Regions from separate parts of the Cellulosilyticum sp. WCF-2 genome, predicted to be linked through region 1. Evidence: a T-box and tRNA genes for the amino acid it is inferred to sense, from the RefSeq annotation. Region 1 holds a T-box; the other holds one or more tRNA genes.
The links. The T-box of region 1 lies ahead of asnS (asparagine--tRNA ligase). A T-box ahead of a tRNA ligase gene usually reads a tRNA of that ligase, here a tRNA-Asn.

Region 1 (9,755 bases):
AACGTTTAACAGATGAACAAATTATCAAACAAATTCTTGAAAATAAACACCATGGCAAAAAGAACTGCTTAATTATTGTAGCTGAAGGTGTAGGCGGCTCTGAAGCACTTGCTAAGAAAGTAGAGCAGGTAACAGGTATCGAAACACGTGCAACCATTTTAGGGCATCTTCAAAGAGGTGGTTCACCAACAGCAGTAGACCGTGTACATGCTTCTATGATGGGTGCTAAAGCAGTAGATTTACTTTGCGAAGGTAAAGCAAAACGAGTAGTTGCTTATGTAAAAGGTGAATATGTGGATTATGACATTAATGAAGCACTTGCAATGAAGAAAAATATTGACGAATATATGTATAAAGTAAGCGAATTACTTGTATAGTTGTAAAAAAGGATAGCTTTTAACTACATTAATGATGGATAAACCAGGGGGGGCAGCAATGCGCAAAACTAAAATTATTTGTACATTAGGACCTAAGACCAGAGACGTAGACAATATAAGAAAAATCATCGAAACAGGTGCTGATGCGATTCGTATCAATTTTTCACATGATGATCATAAAATTCATGGAGAAACCGTTAAACGTGTTATTAAAGTAAGAGAAGAGCTTGGAAAACCTATTCCTCTTATTCTAGATACTAAAGGACCAGAGATTAGAACTGGTGTCATGAAAGATGACTTAGACCACAAGCTAAACATTGGAGATAGTTTTACTTTAACAACAGAGGAAATTGAAGGGGACGGCAAGCGTGTAAGTGTGACTTATAAAAATTTGCCTTTTGATTTAAAAAGAGGTAGTCGTATTTTAATTGACGATGGTCTCATTGAACTCCGTGTCAAAAATTTGACGGATACTGACATTGAATGTAGTGTCGTTAATGGTGGTGTATTAGGTTCAAGAAAAGGGGTTAATATCCCTGATGTATTTGTTAATTTACCTGCACTTACAGAAAAAGATATTGCAGACGTAGAGTTTGCACCAAAAGCAGGCTTTGACTATATTGCTGCCTCTTTTATCCGTTGTGCTGCTGATATTATTAAAATTCGTCAAGTGCTAGAAGAAGCAGGCGGAAGCGATATTCAAATTATTGCTAAAATTGAAAATCGAGATGGTGTCAATAACATCGATGAAATCATCGAAGTAGCAGATGCAATCATGGTTGCTAGAGGTGACTTAGGTGTAGAAATTCCTACAGAAGAAGTACCTATCGTGCAAAAAGAACTCATTAAAAAAGCAAATAAAGCAGGTAAACCTGTTATTACAGCAACACAAATGCTAGATTCTATGATTCGTAATCCTAGACCTACAAGAGCAGAAACAACCGACGTAGCTAATGCTATTTTTGATGGTACAAGTGCGATTATGCTTTCAGGAGAAACAGCTAAAGGTGATTATCCTTTAGAAGCTATTCAAACGATGGCTAAGATTGCTATGACAGCAGAAGCTGTTGTAGCGAAACAAGCACAGGAAACTTTAGTGAGTAAAAACTATGGTATTAGCATGACTAATGCAGTAAGCCATGCAACTTGTAATACTGCTAGAGAATTAGATGCTGCATGTATTATTAGTATTACGAAATCCGGCTATACAGCACGTTCTATTTCAAAATTCAAACCTAACTGTCGTATTGTAGGTTGTACCAATAATCAAAGAGTACTTAGACAGCTTAACTTAGTTTGGGGTTGTACACCTGTACTCATTACACCTAAAGAAGGGGCTTCTACAGATGAAACTTTTGCATTAGCGGTTCAAAAAGTTGAAGAGCTTAAACTTGCTGAGCAAGGTGATGTAGTGGTTTTATCAACAGGGGTACCATTAGGGGCAGAAGGTACAAGTAATATTATGAAGGTACAATACGTGGGAAACGTACTTACTAAAGGCGTGGGTTTCGGCAATAAGTCTATCACAGCACGCGCCAGTGTGATTAAAGTATTAGACGAAGCTGATCAATATTTTAAACAAGGGGATATTTTAGTAGCTCATAAAACGAGCAACGAATATTTACCTTATATGAAAAAAGCAAGTGCTATTGTTGTAGAAGAAAGTGCACTTGAAGAAAATAATCATGCCGTAATAGTTGGGAGAACGTTAGATATTCCCGTTATTATTGGGGCTAATGGGATTATAGAAGGACTTAAAAATGCTACTGTTATTACTGTAGATAGCAGAAATGGCTATATCTATAATGGCGTAGTACATAAAGCATAATAAATCAAGGGGCTATCTATAAGATGGCTCCTTATTGCTTTTAATGAATCTTGGTTAAAGATTTAATTAAAATGAAGTCAAAGTAGATATTTTTAGAAATATAGTATAAAATAAGTAAAAAGTTCATTTGCTATTTAAGGAGAGAAAGACATGAAACAGAGTGAGGCACCAGGGTTTATTAAGGTAAAGCGAGGCTTTATACAAAGACAGAATCTTCATCCAGCTCAGATTTTGGTAGGTGGCTTTTTGATCGTTATTCTTTTAGGTACTTTGCTATTGTCATTACCTATTAGTGCGGCAAATGGTGAAGCAACGTCTTTGATTGATGCTTTGTTTACCACTACCTCAGCGGTGTGTGTAACGGGTTTAACAGTAGTGAATACGTCTATGCATTGGAGTAGCTTTGGGAAAACGGTTATTTTATTTTGTATTCAGATTGGTGGACTAGGGTTTATGACCTTAGTAAGTATGTTATTTATTGTTTTAGGAAAAAGGATTACCCTTAAAAATAGGCTTATTATGCAAGAAGCGCTTAATTTCAATACAACTGCAGGGATTGTTCGCTTTACTACGCATATTGTAAAAGGAACATTGCTGGTAGAAGGAATAGGTGCATTTTTATTATGCTTTGCATTTATTCCTGACTATGGTTTTATAAAAGGTATTATTTATTCTATTTTCCATTCAATTTCCGCTTTTTGTAATGCGGGCTTTGACTTAATAGGAACCAGGAGTTTAACGCCTTATGTGGGAAATAGTATAGTTAACTTAGTTATTATGTCACTGATTGTAGTAGGTGGACTTGGATTTAGTGTATGGATTGATACGTATAAAATGATTCGAGGAAAATTAAAAGCGCCTAAGCATTTTAAGTGGAAACAGGCGTTTAACAAAATGTCTGTGCATACTAGATTAGTATGGATTTTAACGATAAGCTTACTTTTGATTGGATTTATTGTGATATTTGTTTTAGAATATAAAAATCCAGGAACCTTAGGGCCTTTAACTTTTAAAGAAAAGGTATATGCGGCTATGTTTCAATCTGTTTCACCACGTACAGCTGGTTTTAATACGGTGGATTTGGCTAGTTTAACAGACACTTCAAAACTAGTGACAATATTGCTCATGTTTATTGGTGGTTCACCTGCTGGTACAGCAGGAGGGATCAAAACAGTTACTGTAGGGGTACTGATGTTATGTGCCATTTCAACCATCAGAGGTAATGAACAAACAACTATTTTTAAAAGAAGAATACCTCTTCAAATTATTACACGTGCATTAACAATTATTATGATTTCTGTTATGGTTGTATTTACTGTTGTAGGCGTATTAAGTTTATCAGAAGACTTTACGTTTATGGAAATTCTTTTTGAAACCATATCAGCTTTTGCTACTGTTGGTACGACTTTAGGAATTACGCCGTTATTAAGTATAACAGGAAAGATTACGATTATTATCGTTATGTTTATTGGAAGATTAGGACCTATTACAATGGCTATGGCCCTTATGGTAAGACAAAGTAAAAATAAAGGAAACATTCAATATCCAGAAGAAAAGGTTATGGTTGGATAATAGAGGAGGATTATTGTGAAAGCAAAACAATTTGTGGTCTTTGGATTAGGACGATTTGGAAGTAGTCTAGCGACTACGTTGGCAGATGCGGGCTACGAAGTAATGGGTGTAGACAAATGTGAAGAAAGGGTGCAAGATATTTCACCTGTAGTGACGCAAGCAGTACAAGCAGAGGTGACAGACATTGATACCCTACGTTCATTAGGCATTCGTAATTTCGATGTGGCTATTGTAGCAATTGGTAAAGATATGCAATCTAGTATAATGACTACTTTGCTTTTAAAAGAAATGGGTATTCCTTATGTTGTGGCTAAAGCAAGTACGGAAATTCATCAAAGAGTACTAGAGAAAATAGGAGCAGATCGTATTATTTTGCCTGAGAGAGATATGGGTAAACGTATTGCCACCAATCTTATAGCTGGTAATATTATTGATTATATTCAGCTTTCACGTGATTATAGTATAATGGAAATCTCTATTTTACCACAATGGAGAAGTCGCAGTATTAAAGAGATTAATATCCGCGCTAAATATGGCATTAATATTATTGCAGTTGAAAGAGGCGGTGATATTAATGTAACCCCTGGACCAGATTACATTTTAGAAGAAAATGATTTATTGGTAGTAGTGGGTAATAATAAATCTATTCAAGAATTGGAAGCTAAAAGGCATGAATAAAAAGCAAATAACAAGTCCTCAAAATAATGTGATTAAAAACATAAAGGAATTACAAAAAAAGAAAAGCGCACGTAAGTCAGAAGGTTTATTTGTTATTGAAGGTATACGTGGGGTAAAAGAAATTCCTAGTCATGTTAAAATCAAATATCTTATTACAACGTCTGAAGTAGATGAAAAAGAATTAGGAGCAGTAAAGGCAGAGGAAAGGCTAGAGGTGTCTAAAGAGATTTATAAAAGTATAAGTGATACCCAATCTCCTCAAGGTGCTATGGCAGTTGCTTATATGCCAACCTATGATTTAGTACACTTCAATATTGAAGCAGGCCATTATTTAGTACTAGAAAATTTACAAGATCCAGGAAATTTAGGAACCATTATTAGAACAGCACATGCCTTTGATTTTAAAGGGGTATTCATTACCAAAGGTTCTGTAGACCTTTATAGTCCCAAAGTAGTACGATCTACAATGAGTTCATTATTTCATGTACCTATTGTAATAGAAGAAGAGATAGATACTTATATGGATTTCTTAAAACAAAAAGGTGTTACTTTATATACAACAGCGCTAATACCTGGTGCAAAACCTATTTATGATGTTACCTTTGAGGAAAAGGTAGCAATCATTATTGGCAATGAAGGTAATGGCGTTTCTGAACGTGTAAAAGAAGCAAGTGATCATACAGTGATTATTCCTATGCCAGGAGCAGCTGAATCTTTAAACGCAGCGATAGCAACAAGCATTTGTATGTATGAAATAACAAGACAATGTCAAAAGGGCGATTGAATAGATCATCGGTCATTATTATATCTCTGATATGGGAAAATTTTAAACATGGTTTTTATAAAAGGTAGAACTTGACAAATAACTAGAAACTTCATATAATGTTAAGCAGTTAAATAGTTATAACGATGAAAAGAAGAGTAGCCATTAAGATGACTTTCAGAGAGCTAGCGGTAGGTGGAAGCTAGTAGAATCTAATGCGTGAAGAACCTCTTGGAGTTGCTAATCGAAAATGCTACGGGCAATGAGTAGGCTTAGCCGGGTAAAGACCGATATATCTTTTTGAGGTGAATTACCTTTTGGTAATTAACTAGGGTGGTAACGCGGAGTACAAGCTTCGTCCCTTTGGAGAGGGGCGAAGCTTTTTTGTTATATCCATACACATAGTTTTGGAGTAAAGCCATAGGCTTACTATGTGATTAGAGTAGAAGAGTTTAAAATAAGGAGGCATAGCATCATGCAAACAACATCTATCAGAACACTGTATCAGCGTACTAGTGAGGTACAACCAACCAACTTAACAGTAGCAGGCTGGGTAAGAACTGTAAGAGACTCAAAAACTTTTGGGTTTATCGAGGTGAATGACGGAACTTTCTTTAAATCACTTCAAATTGTATTCGAGGACACACTGGAAAACTTTAAAGAAGTGGCTAAACTAGGAGTAGGAGCAGCCATTATCGTTACAGGTGATCTTGTGATGACACCTAACCAAAAGCAACCCTTTGAGTTAAAAGCAACACAGATAGTAATAGAAGGTGAATGCCCACCTGAATATCCACTTCAAAAGAAAAGACATTCTTTTGAGTACCTGAGACAAATTGCTTATCTTAGACCACGTACTAATACCTTTGGTGCTGTTTTTAGAGTACGTTCTTTAGCAGCTTATGCTATTCATAAGTTTTTCCAAGAAAGAAGCTTTGTATATGCACATACACCACTGATTACAGCAAGTGACTGTGAAGGTGCTGGAGAAATGTTTAGAGTAACAACTTTAGATCCAGTGCATCCTCCTAAAACAGAAAATGGTGAAGTAGATTTCAAAGAAGATTTCTTTGGTAAAATGGCTAGTCTTACAGTATCAGGTCAGCTTTCCGCAGAGACATTTGCTATGGCTTTTAGAGATGTTTATACTTTTGGGCCAACTTTTAGAGCAGAAAAATCTAATACACCAAGACATGCTGCAGAGTTTTGGATGATTGAACCAGAAATTGCTTTTGCAGATCTTGAAGACGATATGCGTTTAGCAGAAGATATGGTGAAATTTGTTATTAACTATGTACTTGAAAATGCAAAAGAGGAAATGGCGTTCTTTAATCAATTTGTTGACAAAGGTATTTTAGAAAGACTTCAAGGCGTAGCATCAGCTGACTTTGGACGTGTAACCTATACAGAAGCTGTTCAAATCTTGGAAAAATGTGGTAAAAAATTCGAATATCCAGTTTATTGGGGATGTGATCTTCAAACAGAACATGAACGTTATTTAACAGAAGAACACTTTAAAAAGCCAGTATTTGTTACTAACTATCCAAAAGAAATTAAAGCATTCTATATGAGAATGAATGAAGATGGTAAAACTGTAGCGGCTATGGATCTTTTAGTGCCAGGTATTGGGGAACTTATTGGTGGTAGCCAAAGGGAAGAAAGATTAGAGGTTCTTTTAGAGCGTATGGCAGAGCTTGGTCTTAAAGAAGAAGATTACTGGTGGTACTTAGATTTAAGAAGATTTGGTGGTACACGTCATGCAGGATTTGGTTTAGGGTTTGAACGTTTAATTATGTATTTAACAGGAATGACTAATATTAGAGACGTTATCCCATTCCCAAGAACGACAGGTCAAGCAGAATTTTAATTGTTCTTAAGGAGTTAAGCGGTGGCTTAACTCCTTTTTATTTGGGGTTTGTAATAAAAACTGAATATATATAATATTGACAAAAAATAATATATTATATATAATCAGTCTTGCTGTGATTGTTAATAAATTAATAAAGGGGAGAATCAAAATGAAACAAGTAAAATCAATGGTACTCATGAGCATTTTATCCGTTATGATGGTATTGTGTTTATCAGGATGCGGAAAAAGTGCGGTTGTAGGAAATTGGAGTCTAGCAGGTGGAGAAAGTGAAGGCGTTAAAGTTGACACTGCTGCTTTAAAAGAGAGTTTAGGGTTAGAATTAGATATGAGCTTTGAGTTTAAACAAGACGGTACTTTTACAGGAGTCTTTATGGGGGAATCATCAGAAGGTACTTGGCAAGAAGCAGAGGGGAAAATTACAGCTACTATTGATGGTGAATCTATAGAATGTTCAATTGTAGAGAATCAATTACATATGGATATGGATGGTAGCACTTTGATTTTTGAAAAGAAATAGCTAAGATAAAGAGCTTGTAAGCAACAGTAAATTTGTTGACTTACGAGCTTTTTTATTGTTCAAGTGTTGGTTAAATATTTTGATAAAGCAGGATTTTTTTAGCATTTATTGGTATAATAGACTTATCATATAATAGGGAGGGAGTAGCATGTTGATTACAAATATTAAAGTAACAGATTTGTATGGGCTTCATAACTATGACATTGCTTTTGATAAGGAGGAATGTCTCAAAATTATTCATGCGCCTAATGGATATGGTAAGACAACAATTTTGAAGTTAATTAGAGCTATTTTAGAAGGTTATATTGATGAACTGCAGCAGATTCCCTTTAAACGTTTTATGATTGTTTGTGATCCAGCTATTACAGTGGAAGTCTATAAGGAAAATAATGAAATGTACTATCATTTTATTAGTGGTCAATTTGAAGAGACCTATCAAGTAGGTCTAGACAAAAATGCTGAATTAAGTGCTTCTATTTTAAATCGTTTAAAAAGCATTACTAAAGAAATGCCCATTTATTTAATTAATGCAGATCGTCTATGGCTAGAGAAAAAGGAATATACAGATGCTGCCCACATGTTTTTACCCACTGTATTAGAGTATGCTAAAGAATTAAGTGAATTAATGAGAGAAGCTTTAGCACAGTCCAATTATTGTGGACAGGAGTTAGATAGAAGTTTTCCTAATCGTCTGATTAAGCGCCTTAATGATACAGAAGCATCTTACCTAAGTATAGAAGAGATAAGGGAGCAGTTACAAGAATTAGAGAAAAAACGAACCATTTTAGAAAGTGCAGGGCTTTTTTCCAATGTTCCAGTAGCTTTACCAGAAGAACTTTCACAAGTAGATGAAAAAATTCTTAAAGTGCTAACTTTATATATTGAAGATAGTCATGAAAAGTTAAGAGCTTTTGAAAGTTTGGCAACTAAAATTAATTTATTAGCTACTTTAATTAATAAGCGCTTTTCTTATAAAGTAATGGAAGTCAATATGAAGGATGGTTTTGTATTTAAAGTACCTACGAAGGAAAAATTACGAGCAGATAAACTTTCTTCAGGAGAGCAAAATGAACTGATTTTGCTTTTTAAACTCTTATTTAAATCACCTGCTAACGCACTTATCTTAATAGATGAACCAGAGATTTCTTTGCATATTGCATGGCAACAGAGCTTCCTTGAAGATATGGAAGCTATTGCAGCGTTAACGAAGGTGAAATTAATTATTGCTACACATTCACCAGATATCATTAATGGAAGATGGGACTTAACAACTGGTTTGGAGGAATGCTGATGAAGCAGTATATGAGTGCAACCAGATTAGTGACTAAGCTTAAGATGCTACGAAGTGGGAAAAAAGATAAAAGCTTTTTGGTAGTGGAAGGAATTACAGACTTTAGACTATATAGTAAGTTTATTGATCCTAGCTGTTGTGAAGTGATTATAGCAGATAGTAAACAAAATGTAGAGGCATGTATTAAAGTATTTAATGAGGAAAAGGCTTTGGGTATTTTAGGAATTACAGATAGAGATTTCGATGGTTTAGAGCCAGAGTTAGAAGTGATACCTAACGTATTTGTTACAGATGGACATGATTTAGAATGTATGCTTATTAAGTCTAATGCTTTTGAAAATATATGTATCGAATATGGAGATAAAGAAAAATATATGAAATTCGAATCCCACATTAAAATGCCTATTAGGGATTACCTTATAAAACAGGTAGCACTTATTGGTTATTTAAGATGGTATTCGTTAAAGGAACAACTAGGCCTTCGTTTTTCTAATCTGGAATTTGAAAAGTTTATAGATACTAAAACCTTGGAAGTGGATTTATCAAGACTTATAGATTACGTTCTTTTTGGAAGTAAAAAAGCAAAAGAAATGGAGAGTAGTCTAATAAGTAAAGAGGTAAAAAAATTAAAAGCAAGACATCATGATGAATGGCAAGTATGTTGTGGACATGATTTGATGGTAGTGATTAATCTAGGATTAATGCACGTTTTTGGTAACTATAATGCTAAGAATTTGTTTCCAGGGCAATTAGAAGGTAATTTTAGATTAGCTTATACCAAGGAAGATTTTAAACAAACACAGCTCTATAAACAACTTGTAACTTGGGAGAATAAAGAACAGGGTTATTATTTATTTAA
Region 2 (9,755 bases), 870 kb from region 1:
CGTGTGGGTAGCGGAGAAATTCCAATCGAACCCGGAGATAGCTGGTTCTCCTCGAAATAGCTTTAGGGCTAGCGTTGATAGGAGTCTAATGGAGGTAAAGCACTGAATTGCCTAGGGGGCCCACAAGCTTACCGAAGCATATCAAACTAAGAATGCCATCAAGATACCGTCAGCAGTCAGACTACGAGTGATAAGACACGTGGTCAAAAGGAAAACAGTCCAGACCATCAGCTAAGGTCCCCAAGTGTGTGTTAAGTGGAAAAGGATGTGAGATTTCGAAGACAACTAGGATGTTGGCTTAGAAGCAGCCACTCATTCAAAGAGTGCGTAATAGCTCACTAGTCGAGAGATCTTGCGCCGAAAATGTCCGGGGCTAAAACACACCACCGAAGCTATGGAATTCACAATAGTGGATTGGTAGAGGAGCGTTGTAACGACGCAGAAGCAGTACCGTAAGGAGCTGTGGAGTAATTACAAGTGAGAATGCCGGAATGAGTAGCGAGATACAAGTGAGAATCTTGTAGGCCGAATATCCAAGGTTTCCAGAGTAAAGCTGATCTGCTCTGGGTAAGTCGGGACCTAAGGCGAGGACGAAAGTCGTAGTCGATGGACAACTGGTTCATATTCCAGTACTACCTATTATCAGAACTGCAGGGACGCAGGAGGATAAGCAAACCCAGGAATGGTATCCTGGGCCAAGCACAAAGTCGCACCTAATAGGCAAATCCGTTAGGCGAGGATGAAGTATGATGGGGATCGAAATAAAAGTAGAGAAGTTGCTGAATCCACACTGCCGAGAAAAGCTGCTATTGCGTGATAGGTACCCGTACCGTAAACCGACACAGGTGGATGAGGAGAGAATCCTAAGGCCGACGGGAGAAGCGTTGTTAAGGAACTCGGCAAAATGACCCCGTAACTTAGGGAGAAGGGGTGCCTACTTAGGTAGGCCGCAGAGAATAGGCCCAAGCAACTGTTTAACAAAAACACAGGTCTTTGCTAAACCGAAAGGTGATGTATAAGGGCTGACGCCTGCCCGGTGCTGGAAGGTTAAGGGGAGAGGTTAGTCTAAGGACGAAGCTTTGAACTTAAGCCCAGTAAACGGCGGCCGTAACTATAACGGTCCTAAGGTAGCGAAATTCCTTGTCAGGTAAGTTCTGACCCGCACGAAAGGCGTAATGATTTGGGCACTGTCTCGACAGCGCACCCGGTGAAATTGTAGTACCAGTGAAGATGCTGGTTACCCGCGACAGGACGGAAAGACCCCGTGGAGCTTTACTGTAGCTTGATACTGAGGTTGGGTATTACATGTACAGGATAGGAGGGAGACTGAGAAATCTGGACGCCAGTCTAGGTGGAGTCGCCGGTGGGATACCTCTCTTGTAATACTTAACTTCTAACCATGGCCCGTTACCCGGGTCTGGGACAATGTCAGGTGGACAGTTTGACTGGGGCGGTCGCCTCCTAAAGAGTAACGGAGGCGCTCAAAGGTAACCTCAGAATGGTCGGAAACCATTCGAAGAGTGCAAAGGCATAAGGTTGCTTGACTGCGACACCGACGGGTGGAGCAGGTACGAAAGTAGGACTTAGTGATCCGGTGGTATGAAAGTGGGATTGCCATCGCTCAACGGATAAAAGCTACCCCGGGGATAACAGGCTTATCTCCCCAAGAGTTCACATCGACGGGGAGGTTTGGCACCTCGATGTCGGCTCATCGCATCCTGGAGCTGAAGCAGGTTCCAAGGGTTGGGCTGTTCGCCCATTAAAGCGGTACGCGAGCTGGGTTCAGAACGTCGTGAGACAGTTCGGTCCCTATCCGTCGTGGGCGCAGGAAATTTGAGTGGAGCTGTCCTTAGTACGAGAGGACCGGGATGGACGGACCACTGGTGCATCTGTTGTCTTACCAAAGGCATAGCAGAGTAGCCAAGTCTGGATCTGATAAACGCTGAAGGCATCTAAGCGTGAAGCAGACCACAAGATAAGATTTCCCATCCGAAAGGAGTAAGACCCCTTAGAGACTATGAGGTAGATAGGTTGGAGCTGTAAGTGTAGTAATACATTGAGGTGACCAATACTAACGGTTCGAGGGTTTGACCTAGATAATAAAGGTTGAATAAAAAATTGTGTTTAGTTTTGGAAGTATAAAGGTGTTGACATAAGTCAATAGATATGATATACTTCATAAGTGCTCAAGAGAGTAAAAGAAATAATCCTCGATAGCTCAGCGGCAGAGCATCCGGCTGTTAACCGGAGGGTCGTAGGTTCGAACCCTACTCGGGGAGTTTAAATAAGGCCCGTTGGTCAAGCGGTCAAGACACCGCCCTTTCACGGCGGTAACACGAGTTCGATTCTCGTACGGGTCATTACATTTTAATATGCCGACGTGGCTCAATTGGCAGAGCAGCTGACTTGTAATCAGCAGGTTATCGGTTCGAGTCCGATCGTCGGCTTGCTACATATAATGTAGTGATATGGACCCTTAGCTCAGTTGGTTAGAGCATCCGGCTCATAACCGGACGGTCCTGGGTTCGAGTCCCCGAGGGTCCATCATAGCTCATTAAAATGTAAGTAAATAAGGCCCAGTGGTACAGTTGGTTAGCACGCCGCCCTGTCACGGCGGAGGTCGAGGGTTCGAGTCCCTTCTGGGTCGTATTAGTTAGTTGTTTTAACTAATAAATAAAAATATGCCATTAATATGGTCGCTTAGCTCAGCTGGGAGAGCACCTGCCTTACAAGCAGGGGGTCATAGGTTCGAGCCCTATAGCGACCATCATATGCCCGAGTGGCGGAACTGGCAGACGCACAGGACTTAAAATCCTGCGAGCTAACCCTCGTACCGGTTCGATTCCGGTCTCGGGCATATTTTTAAGTAATTATCAATAAATAAGTGCGCATAGCTCAGCTGGATAGAGCGTCTGACTACGGATCAGAAGGCCGAGGGTTCGAATCCTTCTGTGCACGTTTTCTATAAGATATTATAGAAGTAAAATAAAATATAAAATTGACATCATGTGCGCATAGCTCAGCTGGATAGAGCGTCTGACTACGGATCAGAAGGCCGAGGGTTCGAATCCTTCTGTGCACGTTTTGCCGACGTGGCTCAATTGGCAGAGCAGCTGACTTGTAATCAGCAGGTTATCGGTTCGAGTCCGATCGTCGGCTTTTTGAATTAGAACACCTTAGGGTGTTTTTTTGTTGTTTGAATTAATATATATCATAGACTATTTATCCAGATATAATAAAGAAGTTTTTGATTGAAGAGTAGTGTATAAGAGGGTAGTTAGAAGCGCTAAAAATGTTTCTAACTACTTTTTTTAGTTATCAATATTGTTGAGACTTTACTTGTAAATGACGGAATTTAAAATAAGTATTATTAATTTTAGAACATCAAAAATATAGTATATATAGAAAGGGGGATATCATGAAACAACTTTATTATTTGGATACTAATGAAATTTATGATAAGTTAAATACTAGTTCTAAGTTATAGAATAGTAGAAGAAAAGTTGAGATAGTTAAAGAGTAGGCTATAGGAATTTAAATACTAGTAGCCTACTTTTTTTGTGATGAAAGACTATATATAGTTTCAAAATGATTACATTAAATATTGATAATATAAAAAAAATAATATATAATTTAAATGACTTAGGAACACTTTAATACTTTTAATGTCTTAAAGGTAGATTATTTAATACATTAAACCTAAATACGATGGAAAGGAGAATTAGGGTTAGATTATTAAAATAGAGGATTTAGAATAAGAAGAAAAGGGGAGAATTATGGAACAAGGGTTGTTAAAGAAGAGTGCAATTAAAAACAATTTAATGTGGATAGTTATTTTGGGAGTGATTTGTGGGGGATTAAGTTTTTTTGGATATCAAAATAAAGATTATTTAAAGTCACTTATAAAACCTATAGTTTTACAACAAGAGGAAAACTACGATGAATACTATGAACAGATGCTACCACCTATTACGAATTTAGATGAATTATATATTTTAAATACCTATTTTTACCTATATGAGCAAGAAACACCTAGTTCTAAAGAAAGAAAAACTGATGGTATATATTTAACGCAGCTAGGTAATAAAATGATTATTTGCGTTTATCCAAGTACCGCAGATGAAGATCCAGATGTATTATTAACTGAAGATATGGTGGGTTATATTAAAAATACAAGTGAAGTAGACCGATATAGTGAATTATTACCAGAGGTAATAAAAGATTTTAACTCATACTATGGAACTGAATTCACTGAGGAAGACTTTGCACCTAAAGTACTATATATGGAGTCAAAGAGCCGTTTAATTGTTAATTATATTGTTACTGGTGCGATTGTAATTTTTGGCTTAGCAATGATAATATATCTTATTAAATATGTTATTTACCTAATCAACTTTAAGGGGATGAAAGGAATAAGGCATCTGAAAAAGTATGGTGAAATAACCAGTGTTATAGATGAAATTGAGAGTGAACAACCCATCTACGCAGGAAAAGGACAAATGATTACAGAGAACTGGATTGTTTCCACTAAGTTAAACACTTGCGCAGTGAAACTTGAGAATATTATATGGGTTTATACGAAGTTAAAAGGCATTAGTGAAGTACAATATTATGCGCTTTATATACATACCAAGGATGGGGACAAGTTTGTAATAAATACCCTAACCGAAATGAATCATACTCAAGTTCTAAACCAGTTAAAAGAAATGATTCCATGGATTTATTATGGTGAAACTAGTCAAACACATAACCTATGGAAAAAGCAAAGACAGATTATGTTAGATGAAATTGAAGCGAATAAGAAAATAATAAGCCTTAATCAAATACAAGATACAGGGATAGAAGAAGTCTAAGAAAAGGATTTATTTCTCAATACATGATCTAATAGACGTATCACTTCAGTTGAAGTAAAATCTTAAGAGAGGGGGAACTATCATCTAGTTCCCCTTATAATATAAAATGTAAAAATATGATTGATGAGTATGAGGAGAAAAATGCAGGCTAAAGGATTAAACAAAGAGATAAGGCAACACTATCTAAAAAGGTTATTGATTTGGTGTGTTTTATTAATAGTAATCTGCATGCAGACTTATCCCAATAGAGAGTATGTAGAATCATTATTAATAGGTGCTGGGGATATTCAGGACTATGACATGAAATTATTTATAAAGGAAGTACCACCTGTTGTAACAGCCAAGGAAATGAGTTTTATTAATACTGGATATGAAATTTATAGTGGGGACAAAGATGGGGAGAATTACAAGGAAAGTACTATTTATTTAGGAGAAATGAAAGGTAAATACATGATATGTATATACGCTAGTACTAGTAGTACAGATCCATCCTATTTAACGGGTAAGAATAAATTTTTAATAATAAAAGAGGCAAACACATTAATTAATTATGAAACGATTTTATTAGGTGTTGTCCGTGATTTGAATGCTATTTATAAAGAAAATGTAACAGAGGCGGATTTTATAAATAAAATAGTATTCATAGAAGAAGAAAAAGGCTTGTTAAGATATCGCTTAGAAGTAGCAGGTTTAATCTGTATAAGTGTTTTTGTGATTTATGAAGTAATAAAATGTTTAGTAGGTGTACTGGGATTACCAAGGATTAAGGGAAGGCATTACATAGGTAAGCAAAGATGGAAAGAGGTTGCTTTAAAAATACAAGAAGAAAAGAGTCTTAGGGAAGATAAGAGGTATAGAATTACAGAGCACTGGTTTATAGGTATCTTCCAAGGTATTGTAGTTATACCAATAGAGAAAATGATATGGATTTATCAAGAAGACTATAGTATTTATATTTATGCTCAGGATGGGAGAAAGTATTGCTTAAGACATTGGAGTAGAAAGCAGATAGAAAAAATGTATAAAGATATGAAAGAAGCATTACCCTGGGTTTATCAAGGAAATACCAAAGACTTACAGTATATTTGGAAAAAGCAACGTATGCAGATGATAGAAGATGTTGAAGAAGGAAAATTAGATTATGATTTAAGTGAGTGGTTATAATCCAATAGACAGAATGAGCGCAGTATATAACTCATTAAAGTCGAATCATTTTAATAGAGCTGGACACTAAATAGTGTACCAGCTCTTATTAGTAATTATTAAATTTAATCAATAACAAGCTTTGTATAAAAGACTATTTTTCTTTAAAAGGAGGATCTTGAACATAAATACCTACGAGTTTTTGAATACCTCTAGGAATAGCATCTTTAGAATTTTTCCAATCAGCATCTTTATTACGATAGTCATATTTATCTATAAACCAGGATAAATCTTCTTCAATACGTTTCAGATTGGTTTGCATCTTATCAAATAAAATACTATAAAATTCAGGTTTAGCTTTGTCAGTAACAAGGGTATCTGATAGAGCCATTAAATCTCCAAAATGAGTAACACAGAAACCTTTACAATCCTTAAAGAGAGCCATAAAATCAGGGCTTGTCTCCATTAAATAGAAGAAAGTATTCATATAGCGGATAAAATTTTTATCAATATAGTCACAAACATAGCAAGTATGATTTTGTTCATTCACCCACTCACTAATAGGATTTCCAGCTAATTCATCCATGGTTTTAGCTTTTTTGAATTTGGCAAACATACTCGTTTTAGTAGGAGAAAAGGCTTCAATTTTCTTTGCTAATTCCTTTTGAAGGGCTACATAATGGGTATGTAACATAAGAGCCATGCCAAGTCGGTTGCCGTAATCATACATTTTCTTATAGTGTTCACTACAAAAGCCCATTTGGTCAGTTGTAGCGCGAATATCATCCTCCATATAAGCACAGCCTAAAATAAAGGAAATGGCATCTTGTTCTAACTTACGTTTTATATAACAAAAAGGACATTCATCCTCTGCATGAAAGGCATCCGTTAGTGGAATGGTATAAATTGTATCTTTCATAGAAAACTCCCTTCTTAGATAAAAAAATAAATAACTCTGTTTTTATTATACAATAATAAAAAATAATTACCTACTAAATTAATAAATTTAATCAAGTACTAATTGGTATATAAAGATAGAGAGTAGATTTAGAGCGTATTATAATCTAGAGAAACTGTCCTTAAGAAATAATGATTTATTATACTTTTATTGATAATGTTGGAATAAGAGTGATATGAGAAAGGTAAAAAAGAAAAATAGTTTATCTATAACGAGTGTAAAATAATAAATATTATGATAATATAAAAGAAAAATTAACAATCATTAATCATATTAAGGGACAAAAAATTACATAAAAATGGATATTAGTAGACGAAATGGTAATAATATGAAAGAATGAAAAAGTAAAGGGTGTGGAACATGAATAATATGGTAATGCTCAATCATGTAAGTCACTTTAATATTGGACAAATTTTAGAAAGCGGACAAGTGTTTCGCTTTGAAAAAATTTCAGATCATAGTTACCTTTTAAATGCCAAGCAAAAGTTAATTAAAATTACTCAGCAACCAGATTCTAGCAGTGTAGCGATTTATAATACTACTGCTAGTGAAGTAGAAGAAATCTGGATGAATTACTTTGACATTAACACAAACTATGAAAATATTACAGCAACATTAGCTGCAAAGGATGAATGGATGGCAAAAGCTGTGGAGTTTGGTAAAGGCATTCGTATTTTGCGTCAAGATCCATGGGAGATGCTTATTTCTTTTATTGTCTCACAGAATAAATCCATTCCTCATATTAAAGCTTGTTTAAAGAATATAACCAATAAATTTGGATTCCCAATTAATGAAGTCGATGGCATGGGAGAACATTATCATTCATTTCCAACACCAAAGGAGCTATCTCGTGCCACAGAAGAAGATTTAAGAGAATGTAAAGTAGGCTTTAGGGCACCCTATATAATGGATGCTTGTCAAAAAGTATTAAATGGTGATGTTATTTTAAACGATTTATATATTATGCCTATTGAAGAAGCTAAAGCCAAGTTAATGACTATAAAAGGCGTAGGGCCTAAAGTTGCAGACTGCATCTTATTATTTGCTTACTCTAGGATGGAGCTTTTTCCAACAGATGTTTGGATTAAAAGAGTAATAGAAGGCCTTTACTTTGAAGGTAAAGATGTAAAGTTAGAGGAAATACAAAAGTTTGCAAGTGAGTACTTTGGTGAATTGGCTGGTTATGCTCAACAATATCTTTTTTTCTATGGAAGAGAAAATGCGCTTTTTAAAGATATAAGTAAGAAAAAAGCATAAAACAGAGAAATATAAGAAGAACGTATAAAAACAAGAGAAAAAAGTTAAAAATAAAAGTAAATCATTAAAAATAGAAGCAAATAAAAGAAATTATAAATAAATAAATTAAATATGTTTAAAATACCTTAAATAAGGTAAAAATTGTATTTGCAATATAAGGTATAATGCCATAATATTATAAATATCAATTAGCACTCAATCATAGTGAGTGCTAATAATACAAAAACAAACTATTAAATATAAACAGGGAGGTTTTCTTTATGAACTTAAAACCATTAAGCGACAGAGTTGTAATCAAACATCTTGAAGCAGAAGAAAAAACACAATCAGGAATCATCTTAACAGGGACTGCTAAAGAAAAACCACAAGAAGCAGTAGTTGTAGCAGTAGGGCCTGGTGGCGTTGTAGATGGACAAAAAGTAGAGATGCAGGTTAAAGTTGGAGATAAAGTAATCTACTCAAAATATGCAGGAACAGAAGTAACATTAGACAAAGAAGAGTATGTTATCGTTCGCCAAGGTGATATTTTAGCAATCGTTGAATAAGCTATTATATGACCTAAGGGAGCGTGTTTTCTTTAGTTTAAGTTTATCTAGCTAAGCATATGAGTACTTAATATAAACAACATAGGATAGTTTGAATAAACTAGTCTAAATAATAGAGAGTAAAAACAATAATTTAGGGAGGCTATAAACATGGCAAAACAAATTCGTTTTGGATTAGAAGCAAGACAATCACTTCAATCTGGTGTAGATCAATTAGCAAATGCAGTAAAAGTAACACTTGGACCAAAAGGTCGTAACGTTGTATTAGATAAATCTTTTGGTACACCACTTATTACAAATGATGGTGTATCTATTGCAAAAGAAATCGAGCTTGAAGATCCATTTGAAAACATCGGAGCTCAACTTGTAAAAGAAGTTGCTACAAAAACAAATGATGTTGCTGGTGATGGTACAACAACAGCTACTGTACTTGCTCAAGCAATGATCACAGAAGGTCTTAAAAACATTGCAGCAGGTGCAAACCCAATTATTGTACGTCGTGGTATGAAAACTGCAACAGAAGCAGCAGTAGAATCAATTAAAGCAATGAGCCAAACTGTTAATAGCAAAAACCATATTGCTAGAGTAGCAGCTATTTCAGCTGGTGATGATGAAGTAGGTAACTTAATTGCTGATGCTATGGAAAAAGTATCAAATGATGGTGTTATCACAGTAGAAGAATCAAAAACAATGGCAACAGAATTAGATGTAGTTGAAGGTATGCAATTTGATAGAGGATACTTATCAGCATACATGGTAACAGATACAGAAAAAATGGAAACTGTATATGATAATCCATACATTTTAATTACAGATAAGAAGATTTCTAATATCCAAGATATCTTACCAGTTCTTGAACAAATCGTTCAAACTGGATCTAAACTTCTTATTATTGCAGAAGATGTAGAAGGTGAAGCACTTACTACTTTAGTATTAAATAAAATCCGTGGTACATTCAACTGTGTAGCTGTTAAAGCACCAGGCTTTGGTGATAGAAGA

Region 2: it encodes a tRNA-Asn, which carries the amino acid that the T-box ahead of asnS (asparagine--tRNA ligase) is inferred to sense. The anticodon was not compared.

The regions. Positions count from the first base shown of each region.
Region 1 is NZ_CP034675.1:3,496,597-3,506,351, reverse strand. Features, by position in the region: gene pfkA (6-phosphofructokinase) at 1-377, shown strand, start outside; gene pyk (pyruvate kinase) at 436-2,205, shown strand; gene EKH84_RS15830 (TrkH family potassium uptake protein) at 2,356-3,777, shown strand; gene EKH84_RS15825 (potassium channel family protein) at 3,793-4,455, shown strand; gene EKH84_RS15820 (TrmH family RNA methyltransferase) at 4,448-5,239, shown strand; T-box leader at 5,356-5,584, shown strand; gene asnS (asparagine--tRNA ligase) at 5,694-7,085, shown strand; gene EKH84_RS15810 (hypothetical protein) at 7,237-7,605, shown strand; gene EKH84_RS15805 (AAA family ATPase) at 7,754-8,896, shown strand; gene EKH84_RS15800 (DUF4435 domain-containing protein) at 8,896-9,755, shown strand, end outside.
Region 2 is NZ_CP034675.1:4,362,561-4,372,315, reverse strand. Features, by position in the region: rRNA gene EKH84_RS19890 (23S ribosomal RNA) at 1-2,095, shown strand, start outside; tRNA gene EKH84_RS19885 (tRNA-Asn) at 2,208-2,279, shown strand; tRNA gene EKH84_RS19880 (tRNA-Glu) at 2,289-2,360, shown strand; tRNA gene EKH84_RS19875 (tRNA-Thr) at 2,375-2,447, shown strand; tRNA gene EKH84_RS19870 (tRNA-Ile) at 2,471-2,544, shown strand; tRNA gene EKH84_RS19865 (tRNA-Asp) at 2,574-2,647, shown strand; tRNA gene EKH84_RS19860 (tRNA-Val) at 2,695-2,767, shown strand; tRNA gene EKH84_RS19855 (tRNA-Leu) at 2,774-2,857, shown strand; tRNA gene EKH84_RS19850 (tRNA-Arg) at 2,885-2,958, shown strand; tRNA gene EKH84_RS19845 (tRNA-Arg) at 3,009-3,082, shown strand; tRNA gene EKH84_RS19840 (tRNA-Thr) at 3,087-3,159, shown strand; gene EKH84_RS19835 (DUF6709 family protein) at 3,777-4,853, shown strand; gene EKH84_RS19830 (hypothetical protein) at 4,995-6,017, shown strand; gene EKH84_RS19825 (DUF6062 family protein) at 6,151-6,915, opposite strand; gene EKH84_RS19820 (DNA-3-methyladenine glycosylase family protein) at 7,315-8,211, shown strand; gene groES (co-chaperone GroES) at 8,472-8,756, shown strand; gene groL (chaperonin GroEL) at 8,907-9,755, shown strand, end outside.